4 regions of the Bacillus sp. PK6-026 genome follow, and region 3 is predicted to be linked to each of the others. Evidence: riboswitches for the same ligand, from Rfam matches in the RefSeq annotation. Region 3 holds a riboswitch; each other region holds the start of a gene.
The links. A riboswitch is a leader RNA that binds a small molecule or an ion and turns the genes downstream of it on or off. The one in region 3 is predicted to bind S-adenosylmethionine.

Region 1 (7,511 bases), 220 kb from region 3:
CAAGCGGTTTATTTTCTACAGTATGCTTATCAAACCGTGTAAAATTCCAATTTGTAATTTTCGTTTTATCAGGTTTCGGCAGCGGCAGATCTTCTGCTTTTTCAAGCGCTTCTAAGCGTAGATCTTGCAGCCATGCAGGTTCCTGGTGCTTCTCAGAGAAGCTTTTGACATATTCCCGATCTACAGATAGTTTTGTTTCCAATGTCATGTTTATCCCCCTAACGCTTACGCTTCTTGACCGACAGTTTCGTCTTCGATTCCAAGCTCATGCTTAATCCAGTCATATCCTTCAGCCTCAAGGCGCTGCGCCAGCTCAGGTCCGCCGGATTTCACAACGCGGCCCTGCATCATGACGTGCACATGGTCAGGCGTAATGTAGTTCAAGAGGCGCTGATAGTGCGTGATGATCAGGCAGCCGAAGTCCTCGCCGCGCATTTTGTTGATTCCTTTTGAAACGACTTTAAGGGCGTCGATATCCAAACCTGAATCGATTTCGTCAAGAATCGCGATTTTCGGTTCGATCATCATCAGCTGAAGAATTTCGTTGCGTTTTTTCTCACCGCCTGAGAAACCTTCGTTCAAGTAGCGCTGCGCCATATCAGGATCCATTTCAAGAAATTCCATGTTTTCGTCCATTTTGCGGATGAATTTCATTAAAGAAATCTCGTCGCCTTCTTCTCTGCGCGCGTTGATCGCTGAACGGAGAAAATCGGCATTTGTAACACCGCTGATTTCACTCGGATACTGCATAGCCAAAAACAGGCCGGCCTGAGCGCGCTCGTCCACTTCCATATCCAGAACGTCCTTGCCGTCAAGCGTGATGCTTCCTTTTGTTACTTCGTATTTAGGGTGCCCCATAATCGCCGCGGATAAAGTTGATTTACCCGTTCCGTTCGGTCCCATTACAGCGTGGAATTCCCCGCCTTTTATTTCAAGGTTTACACCTTTTAAAATCTCTTTTCCTTCAATCTCAACGTGAAGATCTTTGATTGTTAATGTCGAAGCAGCCATGAAATATACCTCCAATATATATAATCATCATTCTCAATTTATTCTCATTCTAATTTTATAACAAATGAAAAGTGAATACAACAATAGTCTTCCTATCTTTTCGTGTACATGTTCTCAAGTTTAACAAAAAACGTTTTGTTCTTAAAGAGATTGGGACAAGAAAACTTCCCGGACGGAGATGTGTACCTTACAATCAACAAGCTATAGAAAAACAGCGGGAATTACGAGCGGGAACGGTTTGATCCCAGGCTGCACGATTCATGACGGGAACAGCGCTCCCCTTCTATTTGGACCGTCACATGCTCCACGTTGCATTCTTTCCTTAGATATTTTGATACTTGTTTTAAGATTCTATCCCTGTCACTGTTTTCGTCTGCCACGATATGGCAGCTTAATGACGGCATGTCAGATGAGATCGACCAAATGTGGAGATCGTGAACCTCTCTGACTGACGGAATGGAAAGCAGGCCGTTTTTAAGCGCTTCCGCATCAATGTCTTTCGGTTTTCCTTCCATTAATATATGCACCGAGTCTTTCGTCACCCGCCACCCGCTGACAAGAACCAAAGCCGCGACGGCGGCGCTTGCGATTGGATCGGCGATATTCCAATTGAAGAAAAGCATGAGGAGGCCTGCGATAATCGCGCCGAAAGATCCCAGCATATCACCGATGACGTGCAAAAATGCGCTCCGCATGTTTAAATTCCCGCTTGTGTCGCCTTTCATTAATATCCAGGCTGCAGCAATGTTGACGAAGAAACCAACCGTTGCAATCACCAGCATGCCACTGCCGGCGACTTCCGGCGGGCTGAAAAAGCGGTTGTACGCTTCCCAAAAGATATAAAGTGAAATCAAAAGCAAGGTGATGCCATTGATAAACGCAGCCAAAATTTCAAAGCGCCTGTAGCCGAATGTTTTGCTCACAGTTGCGGCCTTTTCCCCAATTTTAAACGCCAAGAGGCTGAAACCAAGTGCTGCAGCGTCGCTGAGCATATGTCCCGCATCCGACAGCAAAGCGAGGCTGTTCGTCAATATCCCGCCTATCACTTCAATGATCATAAAAGTAAAAATTAAACCGAAGCTGATGTAGAGCGCTTTTTGATTGGCTGATCGGCTGCCATGGTGGCTGTGACCTGTGTGATCGTGAGAATGAGCCATCATAAATCCTCCTTTTAATATATGATCATATATTCATATTTAAATTTTACCTTTTCCTTCACTTAGGTCAAGCGGATTCTAAAGACATATAGAAGGACGGATTGACATCCGCCCCCCCTCATTTTATCCGATCATGGGTAAATTTGATACGATCTGCTTGCTTTTTTGATGCTGCTCTTCGCGCCTTTTCTCAACTTCAAGCCGGTTCACATGGCTTCTGCTGTACTCCTCGTACCCCATTCCATGCGACTTGTGCATCGCTTTTTCCATTTCGGCCGTGAATTCAAGGTCAAGCTGATCTTGGCTTGAACAAATAATGAATCATCCTTTCAGAGATTTTCTTTCATAGTACCAGTTATATACAAACTCTTCAAAGATGTGTGTGCTTTCAATATGCTTTCACGGATGAAAAATCAATGCTTCATTTGCTGGAATTCTTCCATCGCCTGCAGAACGAGCGTGACAGCTTGGCTCATGGCCGCGCCCCCGCCAAATGCCGCAGTTACGCCGACCGCTTCAAGAATTTCTTCCTCCGACGCTCCGCAATCCAGGCAGCCCTTGATATGATAAATAATGCAATATTCATCCTGTGTATTAACACTGATGCCCAGTGCGATCAGCTGCTTATCCTTTTCGCTGAGCGCGCCTTTTTTAAAGCATTCCTCTGTAAATTCGTTGTATTTGGCGGCAATTCCGGGCATTTTTTCGGAAAAGATGCCGATCCCTGCTTTATATTCATGCAGTGCGGATTCGATAATGCTTTCTGATTCATGCTGATTCACGTTTTGTTCCTCCATTTTCAGTTGGTAGTCTTTTTTTATTATGAGCCTCTTTTCAAAAAATACGCGAAAAAACCCCGGTTTTCTCCAAAACCGGGGTGTTCTTTCATTTACTCAGAAACAGAAATGACAGAGCCTTCATATTTTTTGTCGATGAACTTTTTAATGTCCTCAGAGCGCAATACGTCCATCAGAGCTTTCACCTTGTCAGAATCTTCGTCGCCTTTGCGGACGGCGATGATGTTAGCGTAAGGATTGTCTTTTGGAGACTCAAGCTCGATTGAATCAGTTTTCGGATTGAGCTTGTTTTGGATCGCGTAGTTCACATTGATGAACACTGCGTCAGCTTCATTGGCTTCGTATGCTTTTGCCGTCATTTCAGGCGCCACATCATTTTTGATTTTGAGGTTTTTCTTGTTTTCTGTAATATCTTTTACTGTCGCATCCACTTTTTCAATGCCTGATTTCAGCTTGATCAGTCCGGCATTTTCAAGCATTGCAAGCATGCGGCCCTGTTCAGCGGCGTTGTTGCTCATAATAATTTTTGCACCGTCAGGAAGGTCTTTTAAAGATTTATACTTTTTAGAGTAAATGCCGAATGGCTCAAGGTGTACCGCGCCGACGTTAACAAGATCGTAGTCTTTATTTTCTTTCATTTCCTGTTCAAGATACGGGACGTGCTGGAAGTAGTTCGCATCGAGATCTTTCGTTGCAAGCGCCTTGTTGATCAGTTTGTAGTCCGTGAAATTTTTGATTTTAAGCTCATAGCCTTTTTCTTTCAAAAGCGGCTTTGCTTCTTCAAGGATTTCAGCGTGAGGCGTCGGCGTCGCTCCGACTGTGATGACTTTGCTGTCTTTATCCCCTTCGCTGCTGGAAGATCCGCAAGCGGCTAAAACGCCTGCAAAAATGATGAATAAAGCTGTTAATAAACCTTTTTTCATGTTGATGTCCTCCCTAACGTTTGTCTAATTTATTTGTTATAAAATCCCCGATAAACTGGATGATAAACACAATAGCTAAGATGAAAATAGTGGCGATGAGTATAATATCGGGATTGTTCATCTGAAAACCGTTTACATAGGCAAGGTTCCCGAGTCCGCCTGAACCGATTGCTCCGGCCATCGCCGTCGAACCGATCAGTGCAATCGCCGTAACCGTAATGCCAGAGATCAAGGCCGGCATCGATTCGGGCAGGAGCACTTTAAATATGATCGTCGATGTTTTGGCTCCCATCGATTTTGCCGCTTCAATCACGCCTTTATCAACTTCGCGCAAAGCGATTTCAACCAGGCGGGCATAGAACGGAGCGGATGCGATAATCAAAGCCGGAAGTGCGGCGTTCGGCCCCAAGATCGTGTTCATTAAAAACTTTGTGAAACCGAGCAGCAAAATAATCAATATAATAAAAGGAATAGACCTGAACACATTGACGATTGCCGAGATTACACCGTTCACGACCCGATTCTGCCAAATGTTTCCTTTAGAAGTCAGATACAGCAGCATACCGAGAATCACTCCGATGATAAAAGCAAACAATAGGGAAATTCCTGTCATATATATCGTTTCATACGTAGCTTCCCACAGCTGCTCCATATCTACGTTTGGAAACAGTTTTTCAAACATTCGTGATCACCTCTGCTTCTACTTGACGGCTCTTGATGAAATCGACCACATCATTGACCTCGTTTTCATATCCGTCGACATGAATGAACAATGAACCGTATGCGCCGTCCTGAGTTTGCGAGATTTTGCCTTGAAGGATGTTGACTTCAACATCGAACTTCCGAATGATCTGTGTGATCAGCGGCGATTCGGCCGCTTCACCGACGAAGGTGAGCTTGATCGTCCGCCCGGATGTCGTTTCTTCGAGGAAATGCTTCAGCGTTTCCTGTGTTTCCACCGGTTCTGTTACCTGCTGAACAAAGCGCTTTGTCATTTCTTCCTGCGGCTTGAGGAATACGTTCAGCACATCGCCTTCTTCCACGACCTTTCCGTTTTCCATGACGGCCACTCTGTGGCAGATTTTCCTGATGACATGCATTTCATGAGTAATCAGGACAATGGTCAGTCCGAGCCTTTCATTGATATCGGACAGAAGACCCAGGATCGAGTCAGTCGTCTGCGGATCAAGCGCTGATGTCGCTTCATCGCATAAGAGAACTTTCGGATTGTTTGCGAGCGCCCGAGCGATGCCGACGCGCTGCTTTTGGCCTCCGCTAAGCTGTGAAGGGTAGGCATTTTCCTTGCCTTCAAGTCCGACAAGCTTTATCAGTTCAGCGACTCTTTTCAGACGTTTTGCTTTGCTGACACCGGCGATCTCCAGCGGAAACGCAATATTGTCGCGGACCGTTCTTGACCACAATAGGTTGAAGTGCTGGAAAATCATGCTGATTTCCTGCCTTGCATTCCTCAGCTTCTTCCCTTTGATCTCACTGATTGTTCTGCCGGCTACTTCAACCGTGCCTGAAGTCGGCTGTTCAAGTCCGTTCAAAAGACGGATCAAGGAGCTTTTTCCAGCTCCGCTATATCCAATAATTCCGAAGATTTCACCTTTTTTAATCGTAAGGGTGACATCCTGGACAGCATTGACATCTCCATGCTTTGACCGATAAATCTTTGAAACATTTTGAAGATTTATCAAAAGCCATCACCTGCTTTCTTGCTCAATTCTCATAGTTGTCTAAATTCCTGATCAAACAATGAAAAAAGCCTTTCTGCACACATGAGCAGAAAGGCTTTTGAATAGTCTGGGCCTTTCTCTCATCTTTCAAAGCATAACGCTTCGTGTGAATTGGCACCATTTCAACACGTGTTGATGGTTGCCGGGTTTCATAGGGCACTTCCCTCCACCTCTCTGGATAAGAGAATCATATATTTATTTTTTGATTATTATGATCGGAATTCTTAAAGTAGGATATCATGCGAAAAAATAGTTGTCAACTATTTTTCGTAAGACAATCGGCCTACGGCGAAAAGAGACGAACGTAAACGCTCGTCTCTGTCCGACTTATACACGGAATGTGCCGATTTTTCAAATTTTTAAAATGTCTCTGAATAAAGATCGCTGTTTTTAAAAAAGCCGTCCGTCAGCCATAAAATCGCTTCAAGCTTCAATAAAGCTCTGAATGAGCCTTTTACTTGAACAGTGCCGCGCTGTACGAGATGCTGCAATGAAATATCGCCGTGAAGAAGGTCAATAATCTCGCTTTGCTCTCCAAAAAAGGTCAAATGAGCTTTCTCTGCAAGAGAAGATTTTTCCATTTCCCCTTTTTCGTTGATCGCTAACGTAAAAGCTTCTTTCTCGCCTTGAAACGTAATCAGCAAAGCCGTTGTCGATAATAGAGGTTTTAAAAAAAGAGCCTTGTCCTCTCTTTCTATCAATCCCATTTTCTCCAACTGTATAACCTCCTGTAAATTGGTCATACTTACAGATTCTCTGTCTGCCGCAGGAGTTCCTTTAGGAATTGCTCGACAAGTTTTTGCTGGTTATTTCCCGAGAAATATGTCAAAACCGCCCTTAATCCACAACATTTTGTTTAATCGTATCGTATAAGTAGGAAACGGAGTGAAAAGCGTATTCTTTTTTGACGACTTGCCCGTTTTTGTAAAGGATAAAGCATGGAACGCTTTCTATTTCCTGCTGCTTGGCAAATGCCGGGGAATAATTGAGATTGTTTTTATAAAAAGGAATGTCCTTTATCATTTCATCAACGACTTCCAGCATTCTTCCGGCCAGCTGACACGTTCCGCAGAACGGCGTGTATACATATAGAAGACAGGTCTCATGTTCAAGCCGTTTTAGCTCTTTTTCTTGGAGTTCTTGCATCTGTTGAACCGCACCTCAATACGTTTTATAATAAATATTTTGTATGTACCCGGATGTTTGAACGAATTAATATTTCTGCAACATGCTGACTCGGGGCGGAAGCGACTTCTTTGTATACCCTATCGATGTATAGATGCGAAGCTTGGGGGAGCTCCCTCGTCAGCTGCCGGCGGAGCTTTTCCCCTGATTCATCGGCATCCACCAGGATATAAACGTCTTTATCAAACAGCGTTTCGGCGAATTCATCGAGTTTTGCCTGGCTGATCGTTCCGTTTGTGCAAATGATATCCACGGGCTCTTCGATGACATGCTTCACTTTTTGCTTATCTGATTTCCCTTCGACGATCATGACTTTTTCATTTTCCGGCATATGGATCACCTTTAAAGATTTACTTGTAAAAAAAGGCAGTGAATGTTCACCGCCTGACTTGATTAACACCAGCCTTGGTGGTCATCACAGTCTACATATTTAGCATCCGGACCGCTTACGGTATCCGCCGTTTTGTAAAATCTCTCATCTTGGAATGAATATCCAGATTTCAACTCGTATTGATCCTTTCCGGTCATTCGGCCGATCAGCTCATTCTCATGGTACAGCTGCATTCCGCCGTTTTTTAATCGGCTTTCCACATGTTCTGTAATATCAATACGTTCTTTTTTCAGCGTCAATTTGGACACCCCCTCTTGATATAGAGTATCCAAACGACACATGGCTATCCTGAATAATCCTTAGTCTTC
Region 2 (7,511 bases), 1.8 Mb from region 3:
TGCTCCTTGACACACGCTTGGTCTGATAGAAGCGCGGCTGCCGCGGCGTCTTGGACCGCTTTAAAAAGGCTGACATACATATGGTCCTGATAAAGGTTCAGCGCTTCGATCACAGATGCGTTGCCAACTGCAAACCCGACCCGCCATCCAGCCATATTATACGTTTTGGAAAGCGTGTAAATTTCGATTCCTGTGTCTTTTGCCCCCTCCGTTTCGAGAAAGCTGACAGGCCTCTTGCCGTCGTAGCCGATCGCACCGTAGGCAAAATCGTGGACGACGCAAATTCCGTTCGACTTGGCAAACCGGACAGTCTCTTCGAAAAAAACAGGCGTGGCTTGGGCACCGGTTGGATTGTTTGGATAATTTAAATACATGAGCTTCGCATTTTCTTTCACTTCCTTCGGAATCCGGCTGTAGTCAGGCAGAAACTGATTGCCCGCTGTAAGCGGCATCGTTTCCATGTTCGCTCTTGCCAGCTCAACGCCCGACCAGTAGTCGGGATAGCCGGGATCGGGAACGAGCACGGCATCCCCCGGATTTAACAAACATTGCGGAAGCTCGACAAGACCGGCTTTTCCGCCGAACAATACAGCGACTTCGCGTTCGGGATCGAGCTCTACGCCGTATTCCCTTCGATAGAACGCGGCTGCCGCCTCCTTGAGTGAACGGCTGCCGCGAAAGGAGGAATACTGATGGTTTTTAGGGTTGCGAACGGCTTGCGCCATTGTATCAACGATGTGATCAGGTGTCGGCTGATCGGGATTCCCCTGGCCGAGATTAATCACATCATGGCCGGCGGCGATTTTTTCATTCACCTTTTTCACCAAGGAAGCGAAAAACTGCTCAGGCAGCTGTTTCAGCACATCTGAAAGCTCAAATTTCATATGATTCACCCGCTTTTGAAAAATTCTTGAAATGATAGTCCATCATCATATATTGTTAAATGTAAAATGTAAAGAAAAAAATGAGGTGATCCAGATTGAAGCTGACAATTTCATGTCTGCAATTCGATATCGCATACGGCAATCCTTCTGAAAATTTTAAAAAAGCGGAGCAGCTGATCGAACAGGAAAGCCGGAAAGCGGATGTTCTTCTCCTTCCCGAGCTGTGGACGACGGGTTATGATTTAAAAAATCTCGGCTCCATCGCAGATGAAGAAGGCAGGCAAACGAAGAGATGGCTGCAGGAAACGGCAAAAGCAAACCGTGTCCATATCATATGCGGCTCTGTCGCCGTTAAGAAAAAAAGCGGTGTGTACAATATCATGTACATCGCAGACAAAAACGGACATTTGATCAAAGAATACAGCAAAGCTCACCTTTTCCAGCTGATGGACGAACACCTTTATTTGTCAGCGGGCTCAGGCGACGGGAGCTTCGAGCTTGAAGGGATCCCGGCTGCGGGGTTTATCTGCTACGACATCCGTTTCCCGGAATGGATCAGAAAACATACGAAGGAAGGTGCGGGCATCATCTTTGTATCGGCGGAATGGCCGCTCGCCCGCCTCGATCACTGGCAAAGCCTTTTAAAAGCCAGAGCGATTGAAAATCAGTGCTTTGTCGCAGCCTGCAACCGAGCGGGAAGTGACCCGGCAAACGAATTTGCGGGCCACAGCATCATCATTGATCCGCTCGGCCGCACCCTCGCTGAAGCAGGGAGCGGTGAAGCCGTCATCAGGACCGAAATCAACCTCGGGGACATTGAAAAAGCGCGGGGGCAAATTCCGGTTTTTGAGGACATTCGCAGAGATTTATATTAAAAAAGTGTTGACAAGAAAACTGAGATGCTGGTAACATTTTCAGCAACTGACCGAACTGAAATTTCAAAATTTTATATTGATTTCTCTTATCGAGAGTTGGGTGAAGGACTGGCCTAATGACCCCAACAGCAACCGACCGTAATACCATTGTGAAATGGGGCGCGAAATTCTGCGCCGCTAGGGCACGGTGCTAATTCCATCAGACTTTGAATTCTGAGAGATAAGAGAGGCGAACGCGACAAATCAGCCTCTTTCTCTCGATGAGAAAGAGGCTTTTTTATTGTTAACGACATTTAGGGGGAATCACACATGACCGTAACGAAAACCGCAGCATACGAAACTTTGACCGAAAGCTCCGCGGCCGCGCTGGCCGTCCGCCTCGGGCTTTTTCCAAGCAAAAGCACCCTGACATGCCGGGAGATCGGGGACGGAAACTTGAATTTGGTCTTCCGCGTGTATGACAAAGAGCAGCAAAAAGGGCTGATCATCAAACAGGCGGTGCCTTATGCGAAAGTCGTCGGCGAAAGCTGGCCGCTGTCGCTTGACAGGGCGAGAATCGAAAGCAGTGCGCTGATCCGCCAAGCCGAGCATGTCCCGCACCTTGTCCCGAACGTGTACTATTCTGACACCGAGCTTGCCGTTACCGTATTGGAAGACCTTTCTCACTTGGAAATCGCCAGAAAAGGACTGATTGACGGGAAGGATTATCCCCACCTGTCGGAAGACATCGGAGAATTCCTTGGAAAAACACATTTTTACTCGTCTGAATATGCACTTGACCCAACAGTTAAAGGGCGGCTTGTGAAGCAGTTTACGAATCCGGATCTGTGCGATATTACAGAAAGCCTTGTGTTCACAGACCCTTTCTTTGATCATGAGACAAACGATTTCGAAGAAGAGCTTCGCGATGAAGCGGAAGATCTTTGGCGCAATGAAGCATTAAAAATTGAAGCGGCAAAACTGAAACAGCGCTTTTTGTCTGCAGAGGAAACGCTGATCCACGGCGACCTTCATACAGGCAGCATTTTCGCAAGTGAAGAAGCCGAAACGAAAATCATCGACCCTGAATTTGCGTTTTTCGGCCCGATCGGGTTTGACATTGGACAGTTTATCGCCAACCTGCTGCTGCACGCGCTTTCCCGCGAAGAAAACAGGCGGGCTCCTTTATACCGCCATGTCGAGACCGTCTGGCATACGTTCAGCCGGACATTCAGCGAAGCATGGGAAAACGATGCTCTTGACGCTTGCAAAAATGAGAAAGGACGCCTTGAATCAGTTCTGAAGCAGGCGTTTGAAGACGCAGCAGGCTTTGCCGGCTGCGAAATGATCCGCCGGACGATCGGCCTTGCCCATGTGGCGGACCTTGAAACAATCGTTCCGTTTTCCCGGAGAATCAGCCAAAAAAAGCTCGCCCTTAAAATAGGCGCAGCATTCATAGAAAAACGCAGTGGTTTCCGGACGCCAAAAGACTTGATTGAAGCGTTTCGGAACGCACTTAAGGAGTGAATGACATGCCTGAACAATTTGCGGTGCCCCGCTCTGTCGAATGGGAAGAAGCATCGGTAAAAATTCTGAACCAGCAAAAGCTTCCCGAAAAGACGGAATACCTGCACCTCACAACAAAAGAAGACGTCTATGATGCGATTCAAACGCTGAAAGTGAGGGGTGCACCTGCCATCGGCATTACAGCCGCCTTCGGACTCGCCCTTTGCGCACAAAGCATCAATACATCTGAGGTTTCCGCGTTTCTGGTGGAACTCGGAAAAATCAAAGATGAACTCAATCAGGCAAGGCCGACAGCCGTCAATTTATCCTGGGCTCTCAATCGGCTGGTAATAAGTGCGGAGGACGCAAAATCGGTCAATGAAGCAAAAACAAATCTGATCCATGAAGCCATTCAGATCCAGGTTGAAGACGAAGAAACGTGCCGGCAAATCGGACAGAATGCACTGCATTTGTTCAAATCGGGTGACAGCATCATGACCATCTGCAACGCCGGCTCGATTGCGACAAGCAGGTACGGTACGGCCCTTTCCCCGTTTTATCTTGCCAAAACAAAGGACCTCGACCTTCATATTTATGCCTGTGAAACGAGGCCTGTCCTGCAAGGGGCGCGCCTGACGGCGTGGGAGCTTATGCAGGGGGGAATTGACGTGACGCTGATTACAGACAGCATGGCTGCCCATACGATGAAAGAAAAAAACATTTCAGCCGTCATTGTCGGAGCGGACAGGATCGCGAGAAACGGAGATACAGCCAATAAAATCGGAACATACGGCTTGGCAATCCTCGCCAAAGCCTTTCAAATCCCGTTTTTTATCGCCGCTCCCCTGTCAACTTTTGATGTTTCGATTTCATGTGGCGACAACATTCCGATTGAAGAACGCGATCCGGATGAAGTCAGGCTGATAAACGGAACGCAAATAGCTCCGCAAGAGGTGCCAGTGTTCAACCCTGCTTTTGATATCACGCCGCACGATTTAATCTCTGGCATCATTACGGAAAAAGGGATTATCACAGACAGGTTTGAAGAAGAAATTGAAGCGCTGTTTTCCGCTGAAGCCCTTACTTAGGCCGCTTTAGCGGATTTTAATCGATTTGATGATGTCTTTCTTCTGCTCTTCGGTCAACACGTGCAGCTTGACGAACAATTCCGCGTATCCTGCTATTTTGTTCGGGCGGTTCGTTTTCACTTATTCGTCCTCCTTTTTTACCAAGACCAACATTTTTAACTTAATAAAATTATATGTCGCTGACGAAAAAAAGAAACGGCGTGCTCGTATATTATTTTCCCTTATACGCAATATTTTCGATGTCGAGCAGCACCGCTTTTTTATCCGTTTCATTTCCGGAGTACCCCGTTAAAGAACGATTTTTGCCGATGACACGGTGGCACGGGATCAAAATCGGCAGCGCATTTCTTTTATTGGCCTGGCCGATTGCGCGAACCGCTTTCGGATTCCCGACGGCGCACGCGATATCTAAATAGCTCCGTGATTCACCGTACGGGATCAACTGCAGCGCCTCCCACACTTTTTTCTGAAACGGGGTTCCATCCTGGCGGAGAGGAAGGGTGAACGTCTTCCGCTCCCCCCTGAAATATTCTTCGAGCTGGCGCTTTGCCTCCTTCAACAATTCCGTTTCGGTCCGGCGAAGCTCCAAGCCGTCTTGCTGGAGCTGTTTTAGTTCATCTTTTTCAAATAGCAAATGCGTAATGTGGTGATTTTCCTCGACAATGTAAGCTTGTCCAAAAGGCGAGGTCATTTCAATATAAAAGCCCACGATGCGATTAAGCCTCCTCCTCATGATGCTGTCTGATCGGGAGAGTCAGATGGAATGTCGTGCCTCTCCCTTCTTCACTTTCAACTTCGATTTTTCCATTATGCTCTTCAATAATTTTATAACTGACCATGAGCCCGAGTCCAGTGCCCCGTTCTTTTGTCGTGTAAAAAGGTTCGCCGAGCCTCTTCAATTTGTCTTCTGTCATGCCGATTCCTTCGTCAGCAAGCGAGATAATGATATGGTCGTCTCCTTTCGGTTTGATCGACACATATACGTTGCCTCCGTCAGGCATCACTTCAATCGCATTTTTCAAAATGTTGATAAATACCTGTTTCAGCTGATTCGGCTCGCAATAAATCAGCGGAATGCCGCCTTCGCACTTCAGATGCATCTGAACGTTGTCAAGGTTTGCCTGTGCGTGCAGCAAATCCATTGTGTCCTGCATGATTTTGACGATATTTTTTTCTTCATACATAATCGCCTGCGGTTTTGCAAGGATGAGAAACTCCGTAATAATCGATTCAATCCTTTTGAGTTCTGATGTGATGACATTAAAGTAAAGCGCGTGATCCTCATTTTGGATGCTGCCTTTCAGCAGTTGGATAAATCCTTTTAGCGCCGTCATCGGGTTGCGGATTTCATGGGCAATTCCGGCTGCGAGTTCGCCGACGACGTGAAGGGTATCAGACTTGCGGAGCCGCTCTTCAAGCTCTTTTCGTTCTGTCACGTCTCTGAGCATCGCCAAGTTCATATTTTGAATGATATTTCTTTTAAATGAAAATTCAAGAATCCGTTTTTGGTCGCTCAGCAGGAATGGGATGTCATTGTCCATTTCTTCTAAGGAAATCGTTTTAGCGGGAGAAGCTGCGTTTTCTATATGATAGCCGGAGATGACATCAAGTAGATTGGACGTTTTCAGCTGTTCAAGAGGGGTGCTGAGAATTTTTCCGGCAAGGGGGTTCGCATCGATAATGTCGTACTGGTTGTTGAAAAGAACGATTCCGTCCATTGATCCGTTGAATACTTTTCTGAACTTCAATTCGCTTTCCCGCAATTCTTGTTCCATTCGTTTTCTGTCGCTGACATTTCTTAAAATGGTTAGGTCCTGGCTGTCGAACATGATCCGTTTTGACGTGAACTCAAGCTCTTTATATTGTCCGTTTGCCATACGAAACAGCAGTTCCGCCCGGATTTCCCCTTTTTGATCATACTGCTTTTGAATGGCATGGTACCTCTGATCGGTTTGATCAATAAAATCGGTCATCTTCTTGTTGAGAAGCTGTTCCATCGGCAGTTCGAAGATTTTGCAGGCCGACTGGTTCGCTTTGACGATGCGGCCGTCGTTATTCATCAGTATAATGGCATCCATCGCATTTTCAAAGACTTCTCTAAAGCGTTCTTCGCTTTTAAACAGCTGTTTTTCCATCGAGCGCTTCTCGGTAATATCCCTCATAATCGACATGTAAAAGCCGTTTAAAATGTTCGAGGTTATCGTAAGCTCAAACAGCCGGTCTTCTCCTGATCTGAGCCGGACAGGAAGCTCCCCTTTTGCTTTCCCTCTTCTGAAAAGAGCATTCCAGATTTTATCGAGCCGCCCCTTGTTTTCAGGGGATACGAATTGAGACAGCTTCAGTTTTGAAAGCTCTGTTTTTTCAATTTCGAAGCTCTGGCAAAACGAATGGTTCGCATCGATGAAACAGCCTTGTTTATCAAAGATGACGATTCCTTCAACCGCGCGGTGAAACAAATCTTTAAACAGCTTTTCATTAATGGTGCGCTCCCGCTCCAATATTTTTTTCGATGAAATGTCCCTCATGACGACAAAATAGCAGTCTTCACCGATTCCTTTGCTTGCAGTAAACTCGATATATTTGACAGATCCGTTGTCAAGCCTGATGGCCACTTCTTTTTTCGCATATCCCCGCTCCAAAAAGCGTTGAATGCTCTGGTTCAGTTCATCCGGCGGGACGGCGTGCAGGAAGTCGAGCGCCGACCGGTCCAGCAAATTCTTTTTTTGGCTTTGCAGAATTTTGCAGGCGGCATCATTCGCCTGGATGATGTTCATCTGTTTATCCAATATAAAAATAGCGTCCAGCGTCCCGTTAAACAGCAGCTCATACTGATACAAATCCGCTTTCAGCTTGGCGTTCTCTTTCTTCAGTCTGTTCAGCTGGTTTTGCAGATTTAAGGATTCATTCAAATCAAGAGTTTCCTCCATTTATTACACTCCTTCTTGAAAACCTGTCCTCCAATTATTCTACAAACCGGAAAATCTTCCTTCATTTGTTTCGAACTTTTACAACCTTTCCGCCTATTTTACAGGAAGATGACGATATAAAAGTTCCTTACTGTTCAATTACATCGACCTAACAATAAGACTTAATGCATAGGAAAACACATGCTTTCTATTTTAAAATTTTAAAATGAGGCCAGACTGGTGGAAGACGTCATTCCGGAAAGAATGTTCCGG
Region 3 (7,511 bases):
CGACAGAGAACGTTTTTAAGTTGGGATGAAATTGCTTTGCTACCGACACGATAAAAGAAGAGTCGATGCCTCCGGAAAGGAAGGAACCTACAGGTACATCGCTTCGCATATGGACTTTTACGGAATCAAAGATCGCGTCTCTTACTTCCTGAACAAGCTTGTCTTCTTCGGTCTGAACAGGCTTGAATTGAACTTTCCAGTATGTTTTAAATTGAATATCCTCGCCCGGGCGGACAGTAAACTGATGGCCCGGTTCTACTTTTTGCACCTTTTTGTCAAGCGTCTCAGGCTCTGGTACAAATTGGAATGACGTATACTGCTGAAGCGCTTTTTCATTCAATTCCAAATCGGCATCAACAGCCATCAGGCTCTTTCTTTCTGACGCAAAATAAACATGGCCGTCCGTTTTCGTAAAATAGAGCGGCTTAATGCCGAACGGATCGCGCGCTCCGTATAGGAGCTGTTCTTTTTTATCCCAGATTAAAAAAGCAAACATTCCGCGCAGCTTGGAAGCAGCTTCCTGTTTGTAGTGGCGGTAAGTCGCAAGCAAAACTTCCGTATCTGAATCGGTTTTGAACTCGTATCCTTTTGAAATAAGTTCGTCTTTCAGTTCTATATAGTTATAGATTTCTCCATTAAAAATAATCCAATAGGAATCATCTTCATAAGACAGAGGCTGTCCTCCGTTTTCCACATCGATGATGCTGAGCCTTCTAAATCCGAAGCCTACATGCTCATCATGATAGTACCCATCATCGTCCGGACCGCGGTGTACAATCATTTCATTCATTTGTTTAATCAGTTCTTCCTGGGCTGCTGTCTCGGATGATGGGCGATGATTGAATACCCCTACAAATCCACACATAGTATTGCCTCCGATTTTTTAAATTTCGTGCAGAAATCAAAGTCTGCTTCTTGATTAGACAAGTGTTTAAAGAAAAACGTTTCACATCCGCCCGCTTTTTGCCATCGAAAAACAAAGCCGCTTATGAAAGCGGCTATGCGGTTGTTATTCTCCTAATGCATCTTTCTTCAGCTGATCTGCTTTGTCTGTGCGCTCCCAAGGCAGATCGAGGTCGAGGCGGCCGAAATGTCCGTAAGCTGCCGTTTGTTTGTAAATCGGACGGCGAAGATCGAGCATTTTAATAATGCCGGCAGGTCTTAGATCAAAGTTTTTGCGAACCACTTCGATCAATGTTTCTTCACTGGCTTTGCCTGTACCGAATGTATCGATTGAAATGGATACCGGCTGTGCGACACCGATCGCGTAGGCAAGCTGCACTTCACAGGAATCAGCAAGGCCTGCGGCGACGATATTTTTCGCTACATATCTCGCAGCATAAGCTGCAGATCTATCAACCTTTGTCGCATCCTTACCGGAAAACGCTCCGCCGCCGTGACGGGCATATCCGCCATAGGTGTCAACGATGATTTTGCGTCCTGTTAAACCGGCATCCCCCTGCGGTCCTCCGATAACAAAACGGCCCGTAGGATTAATGAAGTACTTCGTGTTTTCATCGATCAGCTCTTTTGGCACTACCGGGTTGATGACGTGCTCTTTCAGATTGCGCTGAATTTGTTCAAGCGAAATCTCAGGGTGATGCTGAGTCGAAATGACAATTGTATCGATGCGAATCGGCTTGTTGTTCTCATCATACTCAACAGTTACCTGTGTCTTTCCGTCCGGACGAAGATACGGCAGAATTTCCTCTTTGCGGACTTCTGTCAAACGGCGAGACAATTTATGAGCAAGCGAAATCGGCAGAGGCATAAGTTCCTTTGTTTCGTTGCAGGCAAAACCGAACATTAAACCTTGGTCTCCGGCTCCGATCGCTTCAATTTCAGCGTCGCTCATTGCTCCTTCACGCGCTTCAAGCGCCTGGTCGACTCCCATTGCAATATCTGGCGACTGTTCATCTATAGACGTTAAGACCGCGCAAGTTTCGGCATCAAAACCGTATTTTGCACGTGTGTAGCCAATTTCTTTAATCGTTTCGCGGACTGTTTTCGGAATATCGACGTAAGTGGACGTCGTGATTTCACCGCTTACCAGCACCAATCCGGTTGTCACAGATGTTTCACAGGCAACGCGGGCATTCGGATCTTTCTTTAAAATTTCGTCTAATATACTATCCGAAATCTGGTCGCAAATTTTGTCCGGATGTCCCTCCGTAACTGACTCTGATGTAAATAACCGACGGTTTTTGCTCATTTATGTTTCCTCCTGTATATGAAGATCAGCCGTGATCTTAAGTATGATACGGATCTCGTCCCTCTTGATTATATGACGATACTCGGGCTTCATACGCTCTCGTTTTGAAACAATTTCCATATGCTATTCTTGACGAGATTCTAAGTCAAAATTCCTCTTAATAGAATTTTTCCTGACTGGCTGCCCGGCTAGACCTTTCACGTCCTGTGAAAAACGCCCAGTACCTTCCTCCTGCTTGATACTCGGCTAAAACCTTTCACGTCCTGTGAAAAACGCCGAGTACCTTCCTCCTGAAGGCAGTTTTTTTAGCAATTTTTGGATCTCGATTTATGCAATAAAAAAACCTTTTCCTATTCGCTGAGGAAAGGGTCTGGTATTGCGTGCCTTTCACTCTTATCGCTCAAGGTATTGAACACCTTGCATCAGGTTAGCACCGTAGTTGTCTCAGAAACTGTTTTTTTCCATTAATAAGAGAAACCGGTTGCTGGGTTTCATTGGGCCTGTCCCTCCACCAGCTCGGGATAAGAGTATCCGCTCAATGAAATATCTTATCTTAAAATGGCTTGTTATGTCAATATCGGCCGCAATAAATTTAAACTTGTCTTTCGAGAAAAAACCCGAACGAAAAATGAAGAAACGGTATAGACTATAAGAGTAAATGTGTTATACTAATTCTACATTAATGTTATACACATTAAAAAACACGCAAAGGAAGGTTTTTTATGAATTCTGTAGATTTAACAACTGACTTACAAACGTTATTAATGGGCGAAAACGTTCAGCTGAACTTGTCCGTTCCCCTTTTGGTTGAAAAAGTCCTTGAACGCAAAGAAGGAGTCTTAACATCTTCCGGAGCCGTGCGGGCTACAACCGGTACATACACCGGCCGCTCGCCAAAAGACAAATTCATTGTGGAAGAAGCGAGCACAAAGGACAAAATCGATTGGGGCGCAGTAAACCAGCCGATTTCAGAAGCCGCCTTTGACCGGCTGTACACAAAAGTGCTCAGCTATTTAAAGGAACGCGATGAATTGTATGTATTTGAAGGGTTTGCAGGAGCAGACGAAAAATACCGGCTTCCGATTACAGTTGTCAACGAGTTCGCCTGGCACAACCTGTTTGCAAGACAGTTGTTCATCAGACCTGAAGAACATGATAAAAAACCTGAAGAACAGCCGTTTACGATTCTTTCCGCTCCGCATTTCAAAGCCGATCCGCTCATTGACGGGACCAGATCTGAAACATTTATCATCGTGTCGTTTGAAAAGCGTACGATTTTAATCGGAGGCACCGAATATGCCGGCGAGATGAAAAAATCGATTTTTTCTATTATGAATTATCTTCTTCCTGAACAAAACATTTTACCGATGCACTGTTCGGCAAACATTGGCGAGGAAGGCGGAACAGCTCTCTTCTTCGGATTGTCAGGCACAGGCAAAACGACGCTTTCCGCCGATCCGAAACGGAAGCTGATCGGTGACGACGAACACGGCTGGTCCAGCACAGGCGTTTTCAACATTGAAGGAGGCTGCTACGCCAAGTGCATTAACTTAAGCAAAGAAAAAGAACCGCAGATTTACAATGCGATCCGCTTCGGTTCCGTTCTTGAAAATGTCGTGGTTGACGGCAAAACCGGGGAGCCGGACTATTCCGACGCATTCTATACGGAAAACACGAGAGCGGCTTACCCGATTGATGCGATTGACAACATCGTCAAGCCGAGCATCGCAGCACACCCGCAGACCATTGTATTTCTGACGGCAGATGCTTTCGGCGTGCTTCCTCCGATCAGCAAGTTAACGAAAGAACAAGCCATGTATCATTTCCTGAGCGGATATACAAGCAAGCTCGCCGGCACCGAACGCGGGATCACCGCTCCTGAAGCCACATTCTCGACCTGCTTCGGTTCCCCGTTCCTTCCGCTCCCTGCACATGTGTACGCTGAAATGCTCGGAAGAAAAATCGATGAACACGGCGTCAGCGTCTTTCTCGTCAATACAGGCTGGACCGGCGGCGGATACGGAACAGGGGAAAGAATGAGCCTCGCTTATACGAGAGCGATGGTTCAGGCTGCGATAGAAGGAGAACTGGATAACGCCGAAATGAAGACTGACCGCATTTTCGGACTTCATTCACCGGTCCATGTTCCGGGTGTGCCTGATCAAGTGCTTGACCCGGCTAAAACTTGGACAGATGAAAACGAATACGAGGAAAAAGCGATCCACTTGGCGAATGCATTCAAAAAGAATTTCAAAAAATTCTCTAATACCGAAAACATTGAAAAAGCCGGAGGACCGCTCGTATAACTCAACCCGCTTGCAGCAGCGCAGGTATTCTGCGCTGCTGCAGTTTATTAAAAATCCGCTTCGCCTGTCAGCGGCCGATGCCATTTTCTGGACAATGATTAAAACGACAATCAAGCACGGCCTGTGATAAAACGCTTCCAATTCGCGGCTGTTATTATTTGAAAATACAGACTTTTTTTATTTTTAACAAAAGAAATCTTTCATATGATAATATGATAAAAACATTTGTATATATCAGGAGGACACATCTATGAAATTTGGATTACTGCCGAGAATTATGACGGCAATTGTTCTTGGTGTTATCGTCGGAAGCTTTGCTCCGCTTTGGTTTGTCAAAACAGCCGCTACTTTCAATGATATTTTTGGAAACTTCATTAAATTCGTCATTCCTTTTATTATTATCGCTTTTATTATTCCCGGCATCGGACAAATCGGCCGCGGCGCCGGAAAAATCCTTGGCATTACAGCAGGTATCGCCTACACGTCAACCATTTTTGCCGGCCTCCTGGCGTACCTTGTCGGATCAAATCTTCTCCCCGCGATCATTTCCGGCCATCAGCTGCAGGAATTTAAAAATCCGGAAGAAGTTTTGCAAGCAGGATTTTTCACCATTGAAATGACGCCGTTTATGAGCGTGATGAGCGCACTGATTTTTGCTTTCATCATGGGAATCGGAATTGCTTATCTGCCCGGAAAAACATTAAAAAACGCATTCGATGAATTTCAAACGATCGTTGAAAAGCTGATATCATATATTATTATTCCGTTACTGCCTGTTCATATTTTCGGTATTTTCACCAATATGACGTTCGGCGGTCAGGTGCAGACAATCTTATCCGTATTTGCTAAAGTTTTCGTGATGATTATCGTGCTTCACCTCGTCATACTTTTGATTCAGTACTCCGTTGCGGGCGCTGCAAACGGCAGAAATCCGCTGTCGCTGTTGAAAATCGTGGCGCCGGCATACTTCACTGCGCTCGGCACACAATCGTCAGCGGCAACGATTCCCGTCACGTTGAGACAAGTCAGAAAAACGGGAGCAAGCCAAAAAGTGGCTGACTTCGCCGTTCCGCTCCTGGCCAATATTCATTTGTCAGGTAGCACGATTACACTGACGAGCTGTGCAATGGGCGTAATGATTCTAAACGGTCAAACACCGACTTTTTCGATCATGATGCCGTTCATTTTAATGCTTGGCGTCACAATGGTCGCAGCGCCCGGTGCCCCGGGGGGTGCCGTTATGGCCGCGGCCGGACTGCTGCAGTCGATGCTCGGCTTTAATGAAACCAGCGTATCATTGATGATCGCACTTTACCTTGCTCAGGACAGCTTGGGTACAGCAACGAACGTGACAGGAGACGGCGCTCTCACCATGCTGATTCACAGGCTGACTTCCAAAAAAGGAATCGGAAAAGAGGAAGATGTGCCTGCATAATACAGAAAAGCCAAGGACGCTATCCGCGCCTTGGCTTTTTTTAATTCGTCGAATTTAATGATACGAGCCTGTATGTTAAATGAGTCCGTCCGTCTGACCATTCAAGGCGCTCCGCCTGCGCGGTGCCGGTAATGTCGCCCCGCTTAGTCTTTCTGACTTCAAGCGGCACATGAAGAGGGTAAACCCGATAACCTTCTTTTTCAAGTGTAAACACATTTTCCTCAACCCGTGTTTCTTTTCCTTTTGTCACAATCATTGTATTAAATTCAACTGGCATTCCCACCTAAAGTCCCCCTCCTTTTCTCTTTTCTTTTAGTTTACCATAACTTGTCCAAGGCCGGCTTTTCATCCATTGAGACAATTCTCTTACAATCCGCCTATTTTCCCGCGGAGGAAAATAGTGGGTATATCGACTGAAATACCACGTATCCACAGACTTGTTTCTTTGCAGAAGTTCGCGTTCTAGACGCCGCGCATGCTCGATGGAGACATTTTCATCGTTTGCTCCGTGGATCAAAAGCACGGGCGCTTCGATCTTCTCCAGCTCGTCAAAAGGCGTCCTCCATTCGTACGCTTCAGGAACCTTTTCAGGCGTCCCGCCGATGACCCGCTTCATCATCCGCCGCAAATCTTTGCGTTCGCGATAGGTCATAACCATATCGCTGACACCGCCCCAAGACACAAACGAAGCTGCAGCTTCTTTCATTTCGATTGCCGTTAAGATACCCATGATCCCGCCGCGGGAAAAGCCAAAAATGTGTACGCGTCCATCTTTTACCAGGTCATGCTTCTGCAGAAGACGAAAAGCGGCAAAAGCATCTTCCCGGTCATCACCCGCAAAGTCTTCATCGCCTTCTCCTCCTTGATTGCCTCTGTAAAACGGAGCAAGAACGACAAAGCCCTGTGAAGCGAACTGGACGATTCGGCCCGGTCTGACCATCCCGACGTTTTTAATTCCGCCGCGCAAATACAAAAATCCGTCATAATGTCCGGGAGCGGCCGGTTCCGCCAAGAGCCCCTTAACCTTGAGTCCTTGTGAAAGGTATGTGACGGAAAACAGACGCACCTTTTTGTTCGGCGATGGAAACCTTCTTTTTTCTAACCACATTCGTCACGTCACCTCTTTTTTAATCCGCAGCTGCCCCTCACACCTGTTTAGTATATAACATAAACTATTTTATGCCGAAAATAACCGAAATCAAAGGAGGGAAATCGGTTTGAAGCGTTTCTTTTTTACCATATTATCCTTCATTATGATGCTGTTTATCCTCGCTTCATGCGGCGGTCAAAAGCCCGAAAAGATCCGTCTCGCGGAAGTGACCCGTTCCGTTTTCTATACGCCTTTATATATCGCCTTGTCTGAAGGTTTGTTTAAAGAAGAAGGCCTTGATGTTGAACTGAAAACGACATGGGGTGGAGATAAAACGATGACTGCCCTTCTGTCAAACGGTGCCGATATTGCGCTTGTCGGCTCGGAAACGTCAATATACGTGAATGCCCAGGGCGCAAGCGATCCGGTGATTAATTTTGCACAGCTTACCCAGACGGACGGAACATT
Region 4 (7,511 bases), 2.1 Mb from region 3:
TTCTTTAATCGCATCAAGCGTTCCGTTTCCGTCAAATCCGTCCTTTAATTGAAGCAGGCCGGCGGACTCCAACAGGAGCAAGGCTCTGCCCATGTTCGTCGCTTCGCTCGGAACAGCGATTTCCGCGCCGTTTGGTATATCGTCAGGCGAATCATACTTCTCGGAATAAATGCCCATCGGAGCGATGATCGTTATGCCGATCGGCGAAAGTTCAAGATTGCGTTCCTTTTTGAATGCATTAAAGTAAGATATCGTCTGAAATGCATTGGCGTCAATGTCACCGCCCGCCAAAGCCTGGTTCGGCTGAACATAATCAGAATATTTGACGATTTCAAGCTTTAAGCCTTCTTTCTCGGCTTTTTTCTTCACAAAGTCCCAGATTCTTGTATCCGTTCCGCTGATGCCGATTTTAATGGTTTTCGCATCAGAGTCTGCCGCACACCCCGCGATCACTCCCGCAAGCAGCAGTAAAATGATAACAAATGTGAACTTTTTCATCATAGCTGTCTCCCTCTCTGTTTATCTTCTTCTCAATTTTTTGGACAGAACGTTTCCGGATGTCTGCAATCCCTGCACAACGATGACGAGAATTGCAACCGTGATGATCATCGTCAGCGTGTCAAACCTTTGGTAGCCGTATGTGATCGCCAAATCCCCAAGACCGCCGGCGCCTATCGCACCAGCCATCGCCGACGCTCCGACCAATCCGACCGTTGCCACCGTAAAACTCAGCACAAGCGAACCGAGCGCTTCCGGAATCAGAAACCGGAAGATGATCTGCCGCGGAGTCGCTCCCATTGCTTCAGCGGCTTCAATGACTCCCGGATCGACTTCAAGCAGAGAGTTCTCGACGAGCCTTGCGATGTAAGGCCCCGCATAAAAAGTCAGGGGAACAATCGCTGCCGATGTGCCGATGGACGTCCCCACAATCAGCCTTGTCACCGGAATTAAAGCAACCATCAAGATGATAAATGGAACGGAACGGAAAATGTTAATGATCATATTGACAACCGTAAAAACTGCCGGATTTTCAAGCAGATGCCCCTTCCTTGTGACAACCAGCAAAATGCCGAGCGGAATGCCGATCACGCTTGAAAATAAAAGCGAGAAAACCGTCATTTGAATCGTCTGAACCAGTGCGTCAATGATTTGGTCATATGTAACAAGCATGCTTATACCTCCCTGATGCGAATGTTTTCTCTGCGGATATATTCGAGCGCCCGCCCGATTTCACCGTCTTCCCCCTGCAGTTCAACCGTCATACTGCCAAACGGAATTCCCTGAAGCTCTGTAATCGTTCCGTGCAGAATGTTGACTTCTACGTCAAACCGCTTTGCCACTTGCGAAAGAAATGGCTTCCCGGAAGATTCGCCGACAAATTGAAGCTGGTAGAGATGCTTCACATTTAATTTTTGAATCGATTCAGGTATCTCGTGGTCGATGGCTGATTTGACAAAGCTTTTGGCCGTTTCGGTTTCCGGCGCGGAAAACACGTCAAACACGCTGCCTGATTCAATGATCCTTCCTTTTTCAATGACCGCGACTTTGTCGCAGATTTCTTTTGCCACATTCATTTCATGAGTGATCAACAAAATCGTGATGTTATATTGTTCGTTGACGCGCTTCAGCAGCTTCAAAATATCGCCGGTCGTCTGCGGGTCAAGCGCGGATGTCGCTTCATCACAGAGCAGAACCTCCGGATTTGTCGCCAGCGCCCGGGCAATGCCGACGCGCTGCTTTTGGCCGCCCGACAGCTGATCCGGATAATCGCGGGCTTTATCCTCAAGTCCGACAAAATGGAGCAGTTCCGTCACTTTTTGCTTGATTTCGGCTTTCGGTGTTTTGACAAGCGCGAGCGGCTCAGCGACATTAGCGAAAATCGTCTTTGAATTTAACAGGTTAAAATGCTGAAATACCATGCCGATCTTCCTTTTAACAGCTCGAATCTCAGCTTTCGACAGAGACATCAAGTCTCTTCCGCCGACGAATACCTTTCCGGCCGTCGGTTTTTCAAGGAAGTTCACACAGCGGATCAGCGTGCTTTTCCCTGCGCCGCTGAATCCGATGACGCCGTATATTTCCCCTTTATCTACATGAAGGTCGATTCCATTGAGCGCATGAACCTTCTGTCCGCCGCTTTCATAGACCTTTTCAACGCCTTCAAATGTAATCATGATGATCTTCCTCCTCTTTTTGGCTAACAAAAAAGGCTCCCTCTTAAAAAATAAGAAGAAGCCTTAGACGACACGAAGTAAATAGAGTGGTCCGCTCTCTTCTTATCTTCCAAGCCCGTACGGCTTGTTGGATGTGGCACAGTATTCTGCTGTATGCAGAACCCGCTGCCGAGGCTTCATAGGGCCAATTCCCTCCGCCTCTCTGAATAAGAAGTGTTGATGCATGAAGTTTTACCTAACTTTACAGCTTCTTTGAAATGTTGTCAATCAGAATTGTGAAAATTTCAAAAACCCGCTTTTTAATGCTTTATTTTTCGCCCTGATTATTAAATTTCACTTTTTTTAAAAAAATTGTGTTTAGCAGTTGTAATTTCGCTTAAACACTGGTAAAGTAAAGGTAATTATTTTTGTTCGAACTATCTTTAAGAAGAAAGTTTTGTAAGAGTTTTCGTCTTGGAAGTTTGTTTTAGAGCAAGAATAGTGAATTTAAGCGTTATCGCTTTAGGAGGAAATTTCATGCTAGAAGGTAAAGTAAAATGGTTTAACTCTGAAAAAGGTTTCGGATTCATCGAAGTTGAAGGACAAGACGATGTATTCGTTCATTTCTCTGCTATTCAAGGCGAAGGCTTCAAAACTTTGGAAGAAGGCCAATCTGTATCTTTCGAAATCGTTGAAGGAAACCGCGGACCACAAGCTGCTAACGTAACAAAAGCGTAAGCTGTGAACCGCTGATCTTCATACAGGACTGCTGACCGAATGTCAGCAGTCTTTTTATATTTAAAAAAAGCCTGACGCCCGGAAAACCGGCGTCAGGCTTTTTTTGCGAAAACCGCTTATGAAGCGATGTCTCTTTTTGTGAATGCACCAAAGGCGAGCACATGAAAAACGATAAAATAGACAGCCAGCACCACAATCGAGAATCCCAGCGTCATGTCTGAAACAAGCGGAGATCCGTCAAAGTATTGAGTGAGATCAGTGTTGGCAAATAAGATGTATTTCACCCAATCAAATTTCGTTGCGAGCAAGTTTGTCACCGTTCCGCCCATTGCCAAAAGGAAAATTGAAATACCTACGGCAAGCGAGCTGTTTCTGAAAACAGCTGAAATCATAAAGGCCATTGTCGCCATCATCAAAAGCGATATTGAATTCAGCAAATAGCTGCCGGCCAAGTGCAGCAGCAGGCTTTTTTCTTCAACGGTTCCATCGGCGTACGCCAAGTGAACCTGGCTGCCGTCGCCTGCCCCGAATAAAGCAAGGCCTGTGATACCCGCGCTTGCGAACAGAATGAAAAGCAAAGCCAATGCAAAAAGCAGAACTGTAAAATATTTTGCCAGCAAAATTTTAAAGCGGCTGATCGGCCTGATGACAAGCAGCTTCACCGTTCCCCAGTTGAATTCATTCGCAACGATTCCCGCAGCCACCGTGATCACAAACAGACCGAGGAGAGGAATGTTGCCGCTCGCGTCGCTGATGAACGACAGGGCCGAATAGTCCCCGTCTTCCGGCAAATCGTGCTTGATTCGATACTCATTAATGGCGGTCGACCGTTCATAGCTTTTTTCAAGTGCCGGATTATTGACCCCTTTAAGTTGTTCTTTCATATCTTTATTTTCCTGCATCAATTCTTTTTTCCAGTCCGGGTTTTGGTCTGTCTCTCCGATCATCTTTGTGAGAACGCCCAGCCCGATGGCAGATAACAGCAAAATCGCAATCATGACATATGTGCCTTTTCGATTAAAAATTTTGATCCATTCATTTACGATGAGATTAAACATGCTGAGCTTCCTCCTTCTCTGCGGTGATTTCCAGGAACCGGTCTTCCAGCGATTTGTTCACAGCCTTCACTTCATATAGGCGGACACCGTTGTCTGACAAGTGTTTGATCAAATCAGGCACTTCATCTTTTTGAAGGCTGAGCTCTATCCCGCCTTCCGCTTCGTCAACCTTCATCTTTTTGAAGGCAGCCGCTTCCCGCATCAGAGCCTGATTGTCATCCGCTTGAATATAATAGCGCTTCTTTTCATCCCGAGCGGGTCCGTGCACATGCTGAATATCCCGGAGCTTTCCGTTCTGGATAATGGCGATCCTGTCGCACATCAGCTCCATTTCTGAAAGCAGGTGGCTTGAAACGATGACCGCCATACCTCTTTCTCTCGTCAGCTTTCTTAAATGATCGCGAATTTCCCGGATACCGGCCGGATCAAGCCCGTTCGTCGGCTCATCGAGAATCAAGAGCTTCGGATCGTGCAAAAGGCTTTGGGCCAGGCCAAGCCTTTGTCTCATTCCTAAAGAATACGTTTTGACCTTATCGTTGATCCTGTTTTTCAATCCGACAAGCTCGACGATTTCGTCAATTTTCTGTTTCGTCACGCCTTTCGTCATGCGCGCGTATTGCTGAAGGTTTTGATAGCCCGTTAAAAATTTATACAGTTCCGGATTTTCAACGATCGCTCCGATATGCCGCGCGGCCTTTTCAAAATTTTCTTTTACGCTGACGCCGCACACGGCGATTTCACCGGCGGTGATGTTCATATGCCCGACAATCATCCGGATCGTCGTCGTTTTTCCGGCGCCGTTCGGACCTAGGAAGCCGAATATTTCGCCTGCCCGAACGTCAAAGCTCAGGCCGTCGATAATCTTTTTCCCCCTGATCGTTTTTGATACATTTTTTAATTCCAAAAGTGTTTCCACTGTTTCTCCTCCAGCCTTTTCAATTTTTTTCTTCAATAAACCGTTTCAGCCATTCCAAAAGCGACATTCCGGATTCCTCGCGCAGCTGTTCGACATCCTTTTTTTCTTCAATTCGGCCATTTAAGACGACGACGACCTCATCCAAAATTTGTTCAATTTCATGAATCTCATGGGTGGCGATGACGATTGTCTGCTTATCAAGCTCCAAATATGTAAGAAGGCTTTTGACGATCGATTCTCTCACCATCGGATCAAGACCGGAAAACGGCTCATCAAGCAGCACGACTGCTGCATCGCGCGCCAATGTGAGCGCGAGCTTCAGCCTGCCCCGGTTGCCTTTGGAAAGCTTGCCGATTTTTTTATCCCCGTCGATTTTCATGTCCTTTAACAGGTCCCACGCTTTATTTATACGGAAATCGGAAAACTGGGTTTCATAAAAGTGAATCATATCCTTGACCCGAAATGGATCGTAGAACATATCGAGCTCTGTTAAATAGGCGATGTTCTTCGTCTCCTTTCTGGCTGCCGGCCGCCCTCCGATCAGCACCGAGCCCGAATCCGGAAACGAGAGCCCTGTGATCAGCTTCAAGATCGTAGATTTGCCGCTGCCGTTCGGTCCTGTCAACCCGTAAATTTTCCCGGGAGAAAGTGACAGATCGGCCTCTTTGAGCGCATACTCTTTGCCAAACTTCTTCGTGACATTTTTCAGCTCAATCTTCATTTGGGATCTCCTTTCTGAAGAAAACGGTCAAGTTCCAACAACATGTCTTGTTTAGACAAGCCAAGCTCTTCCATGCTCTGGACAAATTGCCCGATAACTTCCGACCTCATCTCCCGCTTTAAATCATCGATGACTTCCGTATGTTCAACAACAAAGGTGCCCTGTCCCCTTCTGGTCTCCACCACGCCCATCCTTTCCATTTCATTGTAGGTTCTTTGAATCGTATTCGGATTTACCTGTGTCTGAACAGCCAGCTCACGGACCGAAGGCAATTTTTCTCCCGGTTTGATCTCTCCGCGGATCATTTTTTTAAAGAGCTGTTCGGCTATTTGCCTATAGATCGGCTTTGAAGCAGAAAATTCATTTGCCATTCTTTTACACCTCAACTCTTCTGTTCAGTAATTTGCAGGAGAGATAGAAGAGACAGACGCCTAAGACTGTGTAATACACCAGGAGAACACCCGGCAAATCAACTTGAGAAAATGTAACAGTCCATCCTGAATGTTCGTAATGAAGTTTGAATTCAGCCTTTAAAGAAATGCTCCACAATTTCTGCAATTCCTGGAATAAGCCGCTCTCGATGAACAGCGCCTCGATTAATCCGTAAGCACTGTAGATTAGCAAGGGAATGATCCAGCGGATTTTTTTGATAGCCGGATATTTTCTGAGCGCTTCATATACCGTCCACAGAAACATCACCCATGTGGAAAAACTGATGGAGCCTAAAAAGACAGCGATATTGACGAGAAGCAAATCTGACACGGAAAACAGACCGGCGCTGCTGGAGAGCAGAACGCTTCTGACAACCAGCCCGAAAATGAATAAAACAGCGTGGGAAATCAATTGGTATACGGCAGCTGAAGCAAGCTTTGACACCAGCAATAACGCACTGTTGTTCGGATTATATAACCAAAGCTGCGTCTTCCCTTCCAGACGGAGCTGAGCTAGGATCATTAAAGGACAAAACAGACTATGAAATAATAAAATGGTCACTAGCGCCCCAAAAAGAGCCATTGATTCGCCTGTATAATGAGCAAACCAAAAGCTTGCAATAATCGCACAAATCATGCACAGCATCCAAACCAAAAACCAAAACCTTGCCATGAGAAAATCTTTTTTAAATAAACCGCTGAAAGACCGCAAAACATATCCTCCTCTAGTCACTGTATCAGTGTACTACGTCAATAGTACACCGATACAGTGAAAATCGCAATCAAATATTACAAAAAAATGCAAAAAAAAAAAAAGCAAACCCGCTGGTTCCCAGCGAATTTGCCTTTAATCCTGTTCCCGCTTTTTCATGGATTTTAATGCTTTTCGGTAATCCATATCGTCCATTTCCGTTTTCTCGGAATGGTTTTTTTCCTCTTTTGGATGTTGAAGTTTTTGCAGAATCGCCCGATAGGTTTGATCATTCATTTCGAACGGATCTTGCTGATCGGCTTCAACTTGCTCAGCGACTTCTTCTTCCTGAACATGAGGAATGCCAGCTTCAGCTGCCGCGTTATCCTCATGTTCGGGTTTATCCTGTGAAGACGCCGACCGCACATTAAATACCACCAGACCGATAATGACGAGGACAGCAGCGATGATGGTCAATATAATGGTCATGTCAAATCGCTCCTCACTGTCCTGCTGTAAAGCGGTCTGTCACTTGGGCGACGCGTCTGCCTAAAGCCCGGCCCAGCTCCAGGCCTTCTTCGCCGATCAGTTCGTCACTGTCGACAGGACACGTGATACCTGCACCGTAATAAGACCCGTATAAAGCATTTTCAGGTACATTTCCAGGCAAGCCGACGACCATCATGCCTTGATGAAGCATCGGTGTTATTAAGTTGAGCATTGTCGCCTCAAGACCGCCGTGAGTTGTCGCTGTTGTGCAGAAGACTGCGCCGATCTTATTGATCAGCTTCCCTTCCGCCCAA

Region 1: another riboswitch for S-adenosylmethionine. It lies ahead of metN (methionine ABC transporter ATP-binding protein MetN); the one in region 3 lies ahead of metK (methionine adenosyltransferase).
Region 2: another riboswitch for S-adenosylmethionine. It lies ahead of mtnK (S-methyl-5-thioribose kinase); the one in region 3 lies ahead of metK (methionine adenosyltransferase).
Region 4: another riboswitch for S-adenosylmethionine. It lies ahead of M1D59_RS05040 (methionine ABC transporter ATP-binding protein); the one in region 3 lies ahead of metK (methionine adenosyltransferase).

The regions. Positions count from the first base shown of each region.
Region 1 covers NZ_CP096418.1:3,479,982-3,487,492, forward strand. Annotated here, with positions in the region: gene sufD (Fe-S cluster assembly protein SufD) at 1-208, opposite strand, end outside; gene sufC (Fe-S cluster assembly ATPase SufC) at 226-1,011, opposite strand; gene M1D59_RS17800 (cation diffusion facilitator family transporter) at 1,233-2,168, opposite strand; gene M1D59_RS17805 (carboxymuconolactone decarboxylase family protein) at 2,582-2,965, opposite strand; gene metQ (methionine ABC transporter substrate-binding lipoprotein MetQ) at 3,058-3,888, opposite strand; gene M1D59_RS17815 (methionine ABC transporter permease) at 3,902-4,570, opposite strand; gene metN (methionine ABC transporter ATP-binding protein MetN) at 4,563-5,588, opposite strand; SAM riboswitch class I at 5,705-5,812, opposite strand; gene M1D59_RS17825 (SCP2 sterol-binding domain-containing protein) at 5,987-6,343, opposite strand; gene M1D59_RS17830 (thioredoxin family protein) at 6,465-6,773, opposite strand; gene M1D59_RS17835 (toprim domain-containing protein) at 6,799-7,143, opposite strand; gene M1D59_RS17840 (YusG family protein) at 7,206-7,442, opposite strand; gene gcvH (glycine cleavage system protein GcvH) at 7,503-7,511, opposite strand, start outside.
Region 2 covers NZ_CP096418.1:1,467,997-1,475,507, reverse strand. Annotated here, with positions in the region: gene M1D59_RS07490 (pyridoxal phosphate-dependent aminotransferase) at 1-884, opposite strand, end outside; gene M1D59_RS07485 (carbon-nitrogen family hydrolase) at 980-1,759, shown strand; SAM riboswitch class I at 1,843-1,986, shown strand; gene mtnK (S-methyl-5-thioribose kinase) at 2,069-3,265, shown strand; gene mtnA (S-methyl-5-thioribose-1-phosphate isomerase) at 3,271-4,332, shown strand; gene M1D59_RS07470 (hypothetical protein) at 4,339-4,452, opposite strand; gene M1D59_RS07465 (methylated-DNA--[protein]-cysteine S-methyltransferase) at 4,544-5,041, opposite strand; gene M1D59_RS07460 (PAS domain-containing sensor histidine kinase) at 5,049-7,259, opposite strand.
Region 3 covers NZ_CP096418.1:3,263,080-3,270,590, forward strand. Annotated here, with positions in the region: gene asnB (asparagine synthase (glutamine-hydrolyzing)) at 1-865, opposite strand, end outside; gene metK (methionine adenosyltransferase) at 1,010-2,212, opposite strand; SAM riboswitch class I at 2,603-2,740, opposite strand; gene pckA (phosphoenolpyruvate carboxykinase (ATP)) at 2,935-4,518, shown strand; gene M1D59_RS16585 (dicarboxylate/amino acid:cation symporter) at 4,769-5,953, shown strand; gene M1D59_RS16590 (DUF2584 domain-containing protein) at 5,994-6,236, opposite strand; gene M1D59_RS16595 (alpha/beta hydrolase family protein) at 6,237-7,061, opposite strand; gene M1D59_RS16600 (ABC transporter substrate-binding protein) at 7,207-7,511, shown strand, end outside.
Region 4 covers NZ_CP096418.1:989,984-997,494, reverse strand. Annotated here, with positions in the region: gene M1D59_RS05050 (MetQ/NlpA family ABC transporter substrate-binding protein) at 1-498, opposite strand, end outside; gene M1D59_RS05045 (methionine ABC transporter permease) at 520-1,170, opposite strand; gene M1D59_RS05040 (methionine ABC transporter ATP-binding protein) at 1,173-2,174, opposite strand; SAM riboswitch class I at 2,274-2,387, opposite strand; gene cspB (cold shock-like protein CspB) at 2,691-2,891, shown strand; gene M1D59_RS05030 (ABC transporter permease) at 3,008-3,949, opposite strand; gene M1D59_RS05025 (ABC transporter ATP-binding protein) at 3,942-4,865, opposite strand; gene M1D59_RS05020 (ABC transporter ATP-binding protein) at 4,885-5,586, opposite strand; gene M1D59_RS05015 (GntR family transcriptional regulator) at 5,583-5,957, opposite strand; gene M1D59_RS05010 (hypothetical protein) at 5,962-6,729, opposite strand; gene M1D59_RS05005 (hypothetical protein) at 6,865-7,197, opposite strand; gene M1D59_RS05000 (NAD(P)H-dependent oxidoreductase) at 7,211-7,511, opposite strand, start outside.